One region of the Bradyrhizobium sp. AZCC 2262 genome, then DNA from elsewhere that is predicted to be linked to it. Evidence: riboswitches for the same ligand, from Rfam matches in the RefSeq annotation. Region 1 holds a riboswitch; the other holds the start of a gene.
The links. A riboswitch is a leader RNA that binds a small molecule or an ion and turns the genes downstream of it on or off. The one in region 1 is predicted to bind cobalamin.

Region 1 (5,544 bases):
TTTCCTTGTCGGAAAGGCCGGGAAAGGCGACATACATCATCACCACGCCGGAAATGAACCACATCGCGAAGAACAGGCAGGTGACGATGCCGACCCAGCGGTGGCCGATATACAGCCACCGCCGGAGTGTTCGTTTCAGACCGCGTGCCACGCTCAGAACTTCACGTTGACCGCGAGCTGAGCCGTGCGCGGCATGCCGAGCAGCCACTGAGTGGTGCCGCCCGACGTCGTGTAAACCTCATCGAAAAGATTGTAGACGCGGAACGACACGGTGGTGTTGAGGTCGGGCTTCCACTGCACGCCGGCATTGACAATGTTGTAGGCCGGACGCGTCATGGTGTTGGCATTGTCCGCGTAGGTCTTGCCGACGATCTGGACGCCCGCATTGGCCGACCAGTTCGGTGCAAAGGCCCAGGTCGCCCAGATGTTGGAGACGTTCTGCGGCACATTGACAGGCACGTTGCCGGCATAATTCACGCTTCCGTTGCCGACCGCCTGCACGAAGTCGTCATACTTCGCGCGTAGGAAGGCGGTGTTGGCATCGATTCGCCAACCGTAATCGAGCAGGAGGCCGACCGATGCCTCGACACCGCGCGACGATTGCTGGCCGACCTGAACGGTCAGCGATGGAATGTTGGGATCGCGTGCGAGCAGGTTGTTCTTCACGATCTCATAGCCGGCCAGAGTCCATTCGCCGCGGCCGCCCCAGAACGATTGCTTGACGCCGATCTCGATCTGCTTGCCGGTAGCCAGGTCGAAATTCTTGTTTGCGGATGACAGCGAGATGAGGCCTCCGACCGGATCGACTGAGGTGGAATATTGGCCATAGAAAGCCAGGTCCTTGACAGGAGTATAGACCGCACCCGCACGCCAGGTCGTCGAGGAGAACGATTTTTCGAAGCTGTTGCCGGGTATGACATAGTCGGTGCGTGTGATTGTCGGCCCATCCTGACGGATGCCGGCAATCAGGGAGAGTTGCTCGGTGACCGACAGCCTGTTCTCGGCGAATAGCGCGTATTGGTTGGTCACGCTGCCAAAGCCGGGAACCGTGGCGTTCGGGCTGTTGAATATGCCCGGAACGAAGTTGAACGGGTTGACGGACGACGAGCCGCCAAAGGGCGAATTGTTGGTATGGGTGAAATTGATGCTGTTGACGTCGAAGCCTGCGAGGAACTCATTGACCATGCCAAAGATATGCCCGCGGAATTTCGCATCCATGCGGTTGCCGAACTGCTGCTGATCGTGAAAGATCTCGATGTCGCTGCTGCGATTGATCAGGCCGGTGGCGGGGTTATAGGCGTAACTTTCGACGTCCTTCCAGTGTCGCTTGGAGTTCAGATAGTAAAGCGTGTTCTGGATCGAGATGCCATCGGCGACCTGCCATTCGGTCTTCACCTGATTCCAACTGTCCTGGTAGCGGATGTGGCTGTCGCTGACGTTGTAATTTTTGAAGCGTAGCGACTCATCGAGCCTGCCGTTGATCAGCGGCGTGCCGAAATAGCGCGACGGGTTGCGGTCGCCGTAATCTGTAGACAGAGTCCAGGTGACGTCTTCGTTCTGTCTGATCTGGACCACGGCATGAAGTGCGACATTTGAAGTGTTGTCGCGATCGACCCAGCCGTCCGACATATTGCCGGAGGCGGTGATGCGATAAGCGACGTCCTTGTTGACCGGGCCGCCGCTGTCCACCGCAATTCGCCGCGTCATGTTGCTGTCTAGCGAGAGCTCGGCCTGGTTGCGAGGGACCCACAACGGTAGTTTCGAAACCACGTTGATGGCGCCGCCGACCGCGCCCGCGCCGTACATCACCGACGCAGGGCCGCGCAGCACCTCGATGCGCTCGGTCGACCAGGTGTCGAACGGGAAGGTCACAGTGCCGGCGCCGATATAAAGCTGGGTGCCGTCATACAACGTCATCACGGACCCGAGGCCGGTGAAGCCGCGGGTATTGAACGAGACGCCGCCATTGCCCGGTGCGGGGCTTGCCGTGAAGCCGGTGGCGTTTTGCGTCACCGCGTCGAGGATATTCTGCTGGCCGCGCTCGGCGATGGTTTCCGCCGAGATCACCTCCACGCTGGCCGGCGTCTGCAGCCGCGTCAGGCCGAGTCGGCTGCCGGCGGTGCTCGTGCCGGTGAGGTTGAGCGTCGGCGCGGCGAAGACAGGACCGGTCGGCGTGGCGACCGGTGCGCCGGTGTTGGCTGCTACGTTGCGCTGCTGGCGTGAACGCGCGTTGTGCGTCGCAGTGCCGCGTTTGGTGCTGCGGGCGCGCGGCGGCGTCGCCGACGGCTGCACCACCACGGGGTCGAGCGTCTGGCTCGGCTTTCCGGATTGTGCCCAGCCTTCGGCGGGCAAAAGAAGGCAGGAGAATGCAATAGAACTGAGAAACGCGCGGTGGTGCCGCGGCGGGAGGATAGTACGGGAGGTCATCAACATTACTCGCGATAACGTGGCACGTCACCGCGAACGCAGTCTGGCCGCTGCCTCAAGGAGACGACGGCTCAACACCCACCAGGACACCCCGCCCAATGTGCTCGCGTGTGACCACGACTGACGGCAGGTCTCCTGGCTCGTGGGTCGTTGCCTGTCGCCGCCTTCCCAGGCCTGTTGGCCCAGTGGCGTTTGGCGAAGGCTCACCACTTACAGTTGCGGGGACAGCCACGGCGTTGGGGAGATCCCCGCACCGTATTCCCTTTTGATCGCCCGAAGGAGAACCATCGTAGTGACCCTAAGTTTATTTGGAAAGAGCTGTCAACCACGAACGCCCAGAGGGCGGCATTCTGTCCAACGCGGGAGCGCCACCGCATTCAAGTCGTGATGCACCACGCGACCGACTCAAAACTCGGCTGGAGTTATTTGTGCTTATCGCTTGCGAGCGCACCCGAATTTTGCCTCACCACGCACGGATACCTATTCGCGCGCGAGCGCCGCGACCATGGAGAGGCGATTCAGATGTCATGATACACAAGCGCCCTTGATGGGTGAGAGACAGGTATTGCGGTCGTCCGCCCATGTTCGCTGACACGACTCTATGCAAGGCTCCTGCGACTAGCGTCGAATCGTAAATTCCTTCGGCGCCCGTCGATATTCCCAGTTAGCTCTCTCAAGTTCAGGTCGATCGAACTCTGCCTGGGGGTACCCGATGCAGAAATATCCGATGAATCGCCAGGATTCCGGCACATCGAGGATCGCGTGGATGCGAGCCGGGTTGAGAATCGACACCCAACCGAGCCCGAAGCCCTCAGCACGCGCGGCAAGCCACATCGAGCAGATCGCTGCGACGACCGAATACTCAATCGTTTCCGTCATCGTCATACGTCCAAGGCCGTGGCCGATGTCACTCGCCTTGTCCGCAAAGACAGCCAGATGTCCCGGCGCCTCCACTAGGCCAGAGAGTTTGAGCGTTGCATATTGCGTCGCGCGCTCACCTGAATACGATGCCAAGGCATCTGCGTTGCAGGCCTTGTAGTCTTCGACCACGGCGCTGCGTCTTGCCGCGTCCTGAACGATGACGAACCGCCAGGGCTGGCTCAGCCCGACCGATGGCGACAGGCAGGCGATGTCAATGAGCCGCTCAAGCGCGCCATCAGGAAGCGGATCGGTTCGGAATCGCCGCACGTCGCGCCGCCAGATGAAGAGCTCGCGCAATTGGTGACGAAATTGATCGTCGAAGGCGACCATCAGAGTTGCGGGCTGGAGTGAAGGAGGGATGCTGCCATCAGCAGGATGGCGGTCTCGGCAAGCTTTGCGCGTGTAGCCTCGCCATCGTCCAAAGCGTTGGCCGGACCGAAGGGAAGAACCGTGGCGAAAGAAATGCCGATCCTCAAATCGGCGAGAATGCTGCGGAGTTGCGCGACCTGAAACATCACTTGACCTTCATCGGCAATCCCGCCACCACGAACTCGACCTCATCGGCGACTGCGGCGACGTTCTGGTTTAGCAGACCGGCCGCATCGCGAAAGCTGCGCGCCAGCGCATTGTCGGGCACGATCCCGAGGCCGACCTCGTTGGTCACCAGAATGACAGGGCTGCGTTGTCTGCCGAGCGCGGCAGTCAACAGGGCGGCTTCCTCTGACCAATTGCGTCCGGCGTGAAGGAGGTTTGACAGCCACAGCGTCAGGCAATCGACGAGCCGGGCGCCGCCGCCGTCCGTGTCGGTCAGCGCCTGCACGAGATCGAGCGGGACCTCGCGCTCGATCCAGTCGTTTCCGCGGCGCGCGCGGTGACGGGCGATCCGCTCCTCCATCTCGGCATCGAGCGCTTCGGCGGTTGCGATGTAGACGGGCCGGCCGGGATAGGCGTGTGCGCGCGACTCGGCGCGCCGGCTTTTCCCGGAACGTGCGCCTCCCGTGATCAACACAATCGCCATCGAATTCTCCGTTCGGACCTCGCACTAACCATCAATCGCCGGCAAAGACAAAGCCGAATTCTCACCAGAGGGGCTTGCGCTTCACCGCAATTCTTGCGCATCAGGGCAGGCGTGACAGGAGAGGTGGTGTGAGTTTTGCCGGGGCAATGGCGGTGGCGATGACGGTGGACGCCTTGCTGGGGTGGCCCGGCGCGCTGTTTGCGCGCATCGGACACCCCGTGACCTGGATTGGCCGGCTGATCAGCCTCCTCGACCGCAACTGGAACCGACCCGCCGCCGCGCCGGCTATCCGCCGCATCGCAGGCGTCGCCGCCGCGCTATCGGTGATCGGGCTGTGCGTTGCATTGGGCTGGATCGTGCAGGCCGTGCTGTCTCCGGGATGGGGCAGCGCCATGATCCTCGGAATCCTGGCATGGCCTATGGTCGCGCTCCGCTCGCTTTATGATCATGTCGCTGCGGTGGCGCAGCCGCTGCAATCGGGCGATATCGATGCCGCGCGTCTCGCGGTCGCGCAGATCGTGGGGCGCGACCCCACAACGCTTGATGAAGCGGGAATCGCGCGGGCAGCCATCGAGAGTCTCGCCGAAAACGCGTCCGATGGCATCGTAGCGCCGGTGTTCTGGGGCGCGCTGTTCGGCCTGCCGGGAATTTTTGGCTACAAGGCCATCAATACGCTGGATTCCATGATTGGTCATCGTTCCGAACGTCATCTGTATTTCGGCTGGGCGGCTGCGCGCATCGATGATGTCGCCAACTTCATCCCCGCGCGTTTGACAGGCTTCCTCTTCGGGCTGGTCTCCGCGCGCTTCTCGAAGGCGCTGTCCTGCATGGTGCGGGACGCGAACCGCCACCGTTCGATCAATGCTGGCTGGCCGGAGGCCGCCATGGCCGGCGCGCTCGGCGTACGGTTGAGCGGGCCGCGCAGCTATCATGGCAGCATGACCGAAGAACCTTGGTTGAACGAGCGGGCATGCGATCCCCTTGCTGCCGATATCTCGCAGGGCCTGTGGCTCTACATCCGCGCGATGGCGCTGCTCGGTGCTTCGCTCGTGGCCTTGGCTTTGGCATGACGAGGCAAGCGATGCGCGAGCACGGTGGCAATCTTGATCAGGCGGTGCAGCGTTTCGGCGGCTGCGTGCAGGACTGGATCGATCTGTCGACGGGCATCAATCGGCAGC
Region 2 (5,544 bases), 2.1 Mb from region 1:
TCGGGCGATTACGTCGAGGTCTGCGATCCCTCGCCATGGTGCCTTTCGCGGTACTCGCGGCTGGTCAGCAAATTTCACCGTTGCCCGGGATTGCGCGATGATCCCGCCGGCTATTTGGTCTTCATCGAGCAGCGGCACCTGGTTCATACGCAGCGCCGACGATCTCGAAGGCGAGCTTTGCGCCGTGCCCGCCATCTATCCTCGACTGTGATCCTGAATGGTGAGCACGCTTCCGCCTTCGCGCTTCGAGCTACGGCGGACGAGTCGCTTTGCGAACCCTACGAAGTGCTAGCCGTTACAACGGTTCATCATCATTGCCCGTGTGATCGTGCTTCGGCGTGGCGATATCGCCGTCCTCGTAGTCGTCATCCTCGGCCGGCGCACGCTCCGGCTCCTTCGGTTTATCCTTCGCCGGCTTCGGAGGCTCGTTTTTCCTGCGCGTTCCGCCCATGTGATGCCTTTTCCGTCGGATGAATCGACGTTGCTCTGCATGCCGATTCGGAGTATCGGCATGATCTCAATCTGATCGAGTTTGGCCGGCATGTTAGCGCCGGTCGCAGGAACTTTCCTGCCCTTTTTGCGGCGTTCAGTCCAAAAGGGCCTTCACACGGAGCAAGCATGAAGAAGCCCCGCCCTGCGGCGGACGAACCGCAGCCGCGCAAAACCATCCGCGCCGACAAGGCGCCGACCAGCGGTTACTCGCTGGTGGTGGACGGTCATTTCAAATCGCATCACGAGACGGTCGAGGCTGCCGAAGAGGCTGGCATGGCCTTGAAGAACAAGTTTCAGATGCTTCAGGTTCAGGTCTACGATGCCGAGAACAAGACGCGTTCGATGATCGATTGGCCGGGGCCGGCGTAACGCTGCGAAGATCTCAGGTTCGCCGTCCGCCGTTCTGCTGGCTCGCCAGCCAGTCGGACAAGGCCACCGGCTTCTCATCCGGCCGCTTGGCGCTTGCATGCGCTTTCTTTGCGGTCCTCGCGGCGGGAGCACGTTGCGGCTCGGCCGCCTCGCGCGCGAGCCGCAATGCTTTCAGCTTCGCCATATTGTCGAGCACAGCCTTGGCGGTGGCGTCGCGTTCGGCCTTGCCGGATCTCGCGTCCTGGGCGGCCCTTGCCGCCTTGTCGGCGCGAGCCTGGGCGCGATCACGATCTTCTTTCGTCATTTCAGGTCAGCCTCTTTTCGCGGCTCTGGTCTTGGCTTTGCTTTTGACCGCCGGTTCCGGCGGGTTTTCGCGGTCGGCCGCTTCCTTCGCCAGACGGAGCGCGCGCAACTTCTCGGTCCGCTTTCGGATCGCGACGTCGGCGGCGGCGATCTCGGCCATCGCCTTGATGCCTTCGACTTCCTGGGCGCGCTTGCGATTGAGCCGGATCTCTTTCAGTTCGGCGGCACTCTTCGGCTCATCATCCATGTCATACCTCTGAAATCACGACAGATATCGTCAGGCGGTCTTGGGCGCGGTTTACCACGGATCGGGGCCCAGAGGACGTTATTTTCGGTCGAAAAAGCCCCACTTTCTTGTCAAATCAGCCCTCATGATGAAGGTCCGCCTCGTCGTCGGCCTCCTCGGGGGCTCCCTGATCGAAGCTCGCGAGCCAGGCGCTGAGCGCCTCTGACGCATGTCCCTGCGACTTCATCTGCCGCAACGCAATGCGGACGCTGATCCGGCCGCGGCGGTCACTGGCCACCGCCGTGGGCGGCTCTCCGGCCAGCACCGCGTCGACCACGCGCCGCTTGGTCGCAAGGGCTGCGGGATCGCCGCACGCAGCCATCATCTGCTGAAAGGCATCATGGTGCGCGGCCTCGATGGCCGCGGCGATCATCGCGGCCTGCGGAATGGAAGCGATTCAGGCATGAAAAAGCATTCTCGCGGGCAATGCCAAAGGAGAATACCGTCTTGTCAGGCAGGACAAGCCGGACCGGCCATTCCGGTCAGAACGTTGCGCCGGCCCTCACCATGTAGGTGCGTCCGGGCAGCGGATAGGCCGCGAAGCGGCCCGGCGTGAACGTGCTGGCGATGGCATAGTCGTAGTACTGCGCATCGAACAGGTTGATCACGCTCACCGACCAGAAGAAGTGTTCGTAAGCCCCACTCAGTTTCAGGTCGACGGTAGCGTCGGCCGGAATACGCCGCTGGGTGTTCGCCTGGTCGTTGTCCATGAAGCGCTCGCTCCAGGCGCGCAGGGTCGCGTCGAACACCAGATAGTTCTGCCAGATGTTCCAGGTCACGCCGCCGCTTCCCGTATAGCGCGATACCAGCGGCACGTCGTTGCCCGCGAACGCACCCTCGCGGAAGACAGCGCGCGTATAGGCCATGCCACCGCGGAGCGTCACGGTGTCGCTGACGCGCAGCGCGGCGCTGGTCTCGGAGCCGTAGCGGCGCGTGGGATCGAGATTGACGTTGTAGAACAGCACGGGATTGAAATGGATCTCGTTCTCAAGATCCATGGCGTAGACGCTGGTCTGCACCTGGAACAGGTTGGTCTTGACGCGGAAGCCGCCTTCGATGTCGTGCGAGGTCTGGGTCTTGAGCTGGAAATTCTGCGACAAGGATAAGCCCGTCAAGGGATCGAATGACGGGCCCGTCAGCACGCGCTCATCCACGTCTGGGGTGCGGAACGCCTGTGCGGCGCGACCGAACACCGAGAAGGTGTTCGTGAATCGATGCTCGAGACCGATGTGAAGCGCGTAGTTGGTCTCGCTGCTGTCCAGCGGTGTGGCCTGTGCATCGAACGCGAACGGCGCGGTGGGGTCGTAGCGATCCCGCGCCGAGACGCGCGTGTTCTGCGCCCGCGCGCCATAGGAGAAGTCGGTCGTCGGAAGCAGGCCGATCGTATGCATCCAGTAACCGGCCAGCGACTGCTGCGTGAGGTCGTAGATATGGATCGGCGGCACGCCCTTGAAGGCGCCGCGTTGCTGGTTGAACGTCGAATCGTAATAGTCGACGCCGGTCAGGATCGTTGAGGGCAACCCGAAGATTGTGTTCTTGACGCTCAGGCGCGGCGTGATTGACCAGGTCTGCAGGGCGGCATCGTTATAGGTCGACGCTAAGCTGATGGTCGGCACCGTGCCGAAGAAGCCGCTCTGCGTGTCCCTTTTCCGGTAGCCGCCGTCGACAATGAGATCAACCCCGTTCATCAGGGTCTTGGTGAAGCCGGTCGTTACGCTGGCCGTCTGCTGGTTCCCGTAGTCGAATGGTGTGCTGGTGCCCCTGCGGTTGGTCACCAACTCGTTCAGGCCGATCGACGGGTCGACCAACCTGCCGCCGGGGAAGCCAAGCTTCTGATCGCTGCCGGTGACGGTCAGGAACGCGGTGAGGTCCGGCGTTGTGTAGTTGATGTTGCCCACGCCGTTGCGTTGGTCGAGCGCATTATTGACCCGGTAGCCATCGGATTTGATGCCGTTGCCATAAAACGACGTCGACCACGGTCCCGAGTTCAGCGCCGCGGAGACATTGGCCATGCGCTGGTTGAAGGAGCCGTATCCGGCCTCGGCGCGCATGGCAACGGGTGGGCCGCCGACGCCATTCTTCAGGACGATATTGATGACGCCGCCGACCGCGTTGTCGCCGTAAAGCACCGCGCCACTATTGCCGCGCGTGATTTCGATGCGCTCGATCGAATCGCGCGGAATGGTCGAGAGATCGACCTGGGCCATGTCGACATCGTTGAGCCGGCGTCCGTTGATGAGGACGAGGGTATTGGCGGTGGCGAACGCGCCAAACCCGCGCAGATCGACCGACGTCTTGGCGCCGTTCACGCCGCCAAACAGGCTGGTCAACTGCACGCCCGGCACTTGCGCGATGATCTCGGGCAGCGTTTGGGCCGGCGAATGCGAAATCTCCTCCGCCGTGATTACGGTCGACGATGCGCCGACGATGCCGGAGAATTGCCGGACGCCGCTTCCGCCAGCGCCTTGCGAAGCACTTTGCGATGAGACGTTCGAGCCGGTCCCGGCTGCGGGTTGCGTGCCGGTCGACGGCGAAGCCGCCGGCACGACGCGGCGCGAGGTCGATGCCTCATCGTAGGTCGGTTTGGCGCGGGTCCGGTTCGGGTCGGTGGGCGAGGTTACCTCGATCGGCGGCAATTGCTCTGATGGCGCCTGCTGCGCCAGCGCGCCGGAAACGCCGAGCGATACGACGGGTATGAGAAAGCTGGAGGTAAGCCGGAAGCGCCGCTTCGCGGTTTCGATGTTGGAAGACATGGTTGTAGGCCTCGGTATGACGTCAGTGGCACGTCACAGCGAACCAAGTCTCACCATGTGCTTTGAACAGCCCAGGTGAAGCTAATGCCTGTACTCCCCGACCGACATCTTCGCGTGTGACCACGGCTGACGGCAGGTCTCCTGGCTCGCGGGTCGTTACCCATCGTCGCCTTCCCAGGACCGAGATTCCCAGTGGCCTTTGACGAAGGATTCGCCGCTCACAGTTGCGGGGGCAGCCGCGGAATTGGGGGATTTCCCCGCACCGCATTCCCTTTTGATCCCCAAAACGGGAACCGTCGGGAACTATGGTAGAAGTTCGTCAAAGTCCGAGTCAATCCGCCTTGGGCGCGCTCGCGGTCCTCACTGGACGAGTGCGCTATTTTTGCCGCATGAGGCACGCTTGCCTGAGCTCCTGTACCGGGGCGGGCAAAACTGCTTTAGGACGATCGATGAGCGTTGAGGCCGTAACTATCAGCAACGAGGATGCCGCGCGCCGGCGGATCGGCGCGACCGCGGCGCTTGCCGTCCTCGTTGTGCTGCTGGTGCTGATTTCGCTCGGCATCGGGCCGGTGCGGCTGTCGCCGCTTGCGGTGGCGGAAGCGCTGTTCGGCGGCGGCAGCGAGGTGTCGCAGGTGATCGTACGCGAAATCCGCCTGCCGCGGACGCTGCTGGCGCTGGCGATCGGCGCCATTCTCGGGCTGTCAGGCGCATCGCTGCAGGGCCTGTTGCGCAATCCGCTGGCATCGCCCTCGCTGTTCGGCGCGCCGCAATCGGCAGCTTTCGGCGCGGTGCTGGTGATCGCGCTGGGGTTGGCCGACGTGCGCTCCTATGCGCTGCCGGTCGCGGCGATCATCGCGGCGTTCGCGTCCGTTTTCGTGCTGCTTTCGATCGCCGGCCGCAATGCGGGGCTGCTGATCCTCATCCTGTCGGGCCTTGCGATTTCGAGCTTTGCGGGCGCTGCGACCGCGCTGGTGATGAACCTCTCCAGCAATCCGTTCGTGGTGCTGGAGATCGCGTTCTGGCTGCTGGGCTCGCTGGAAGACCGCAGCTTTCAGCATGTCATGCTGGCATTTCCGTTCATCATTGCCGGCGCGATCATGCTGTTCAGCCAGCGCCATGCCTTTCGCGCGCTGAGCCTCGGCGAGGAAACCGCGCAAAGCCTTGGCGTCGATGTGGGACGTTTGCGGCTGTTCGTGATTTCGGGCGTGGCGCTCGGCGTTGGCGGCGCGGTCGCCGTCACCGGCACCATCGGTTTCATCGGGCTCGTTGCGCCACACCTGATGCGGCCCTTGATCGGTCACGATCCCGGCCGGTTGCTGGTGCCGAGCGCGCTCACCGGCT

Region 2: linked by a shared signal. The riboswitch ahead of V1283_RS35530 (TonB-dependent receptor) and the one ahead of V1283_RS25545 (TonB-dependent receptor) in region 1 are both predicted to bind cobalamin.

The regions. Positions count from the first base shown of each region.
Region 1 covers NZ_JAZHRT010000001.1:5,419,493-5,425,036, reverse strand. The annotation lists gene V1283_RS25550 (PepSY domain-containing protein) at 1-151, opposite strand, end outside; gene V1283_RS25545 (TonB-dependent receptor) at 154-2,427, opposite strand; cobalamin riboswitch at 2,536-2,731, opposite strand; gene bluB (5,6-dimethylbenzimidazole synthase) at 3,046-3,678, opposite strand; gene V1283_RS25535 (hypothetical protein) at 3,678-3,863, opposite strand; gene cobU (bifunctional adenosylcobinamide kinase/adenosylcobinamide-phosphate guanylyltransferase) at 3,863-4,366, opposite strand; gene cbiB (adenosylcobinamide-phosphate synthase CbiB) at 4,495-5,436, shown strand; gene V1283_RS25520 (hypothetical protein) at 5,379-5,544, opposite strand, start outside; partial or broken gene cobD (threonine-phosphate decarboxylase CobD) at 5,502-5,544, shown strand, end outside.
Region 2 covers NZ_JAZHRT010000001.1:7,556,014-7,561,557, reverse strand. The annotation lists gene V1283_RS35555 (hypothetical protein) at 296-451, opposite strand; gene V1283_RS35550 (hypothetical protein) at 619-861, shown strand; gene V1283_RS35545 (hypothetical protein) at 875-1,165, opposite strand; gene V1283_RS35540 (transcriptional regulator) at 1,172-1,411, opposite strand; gene V1283_RS35535 (DUF6925 family protein) at 1,527-1,823, opposite strand; gene V1283_RS35530 (TonB-dependent receptor) at 1,933-4,203, opposite strand; cobalamin riboswitch at 4,318-4,516, opposite strand; gene V1283_RS35525 (FecCD family ABC transporter permease) at 4,653-5,544, shown strand, end outside.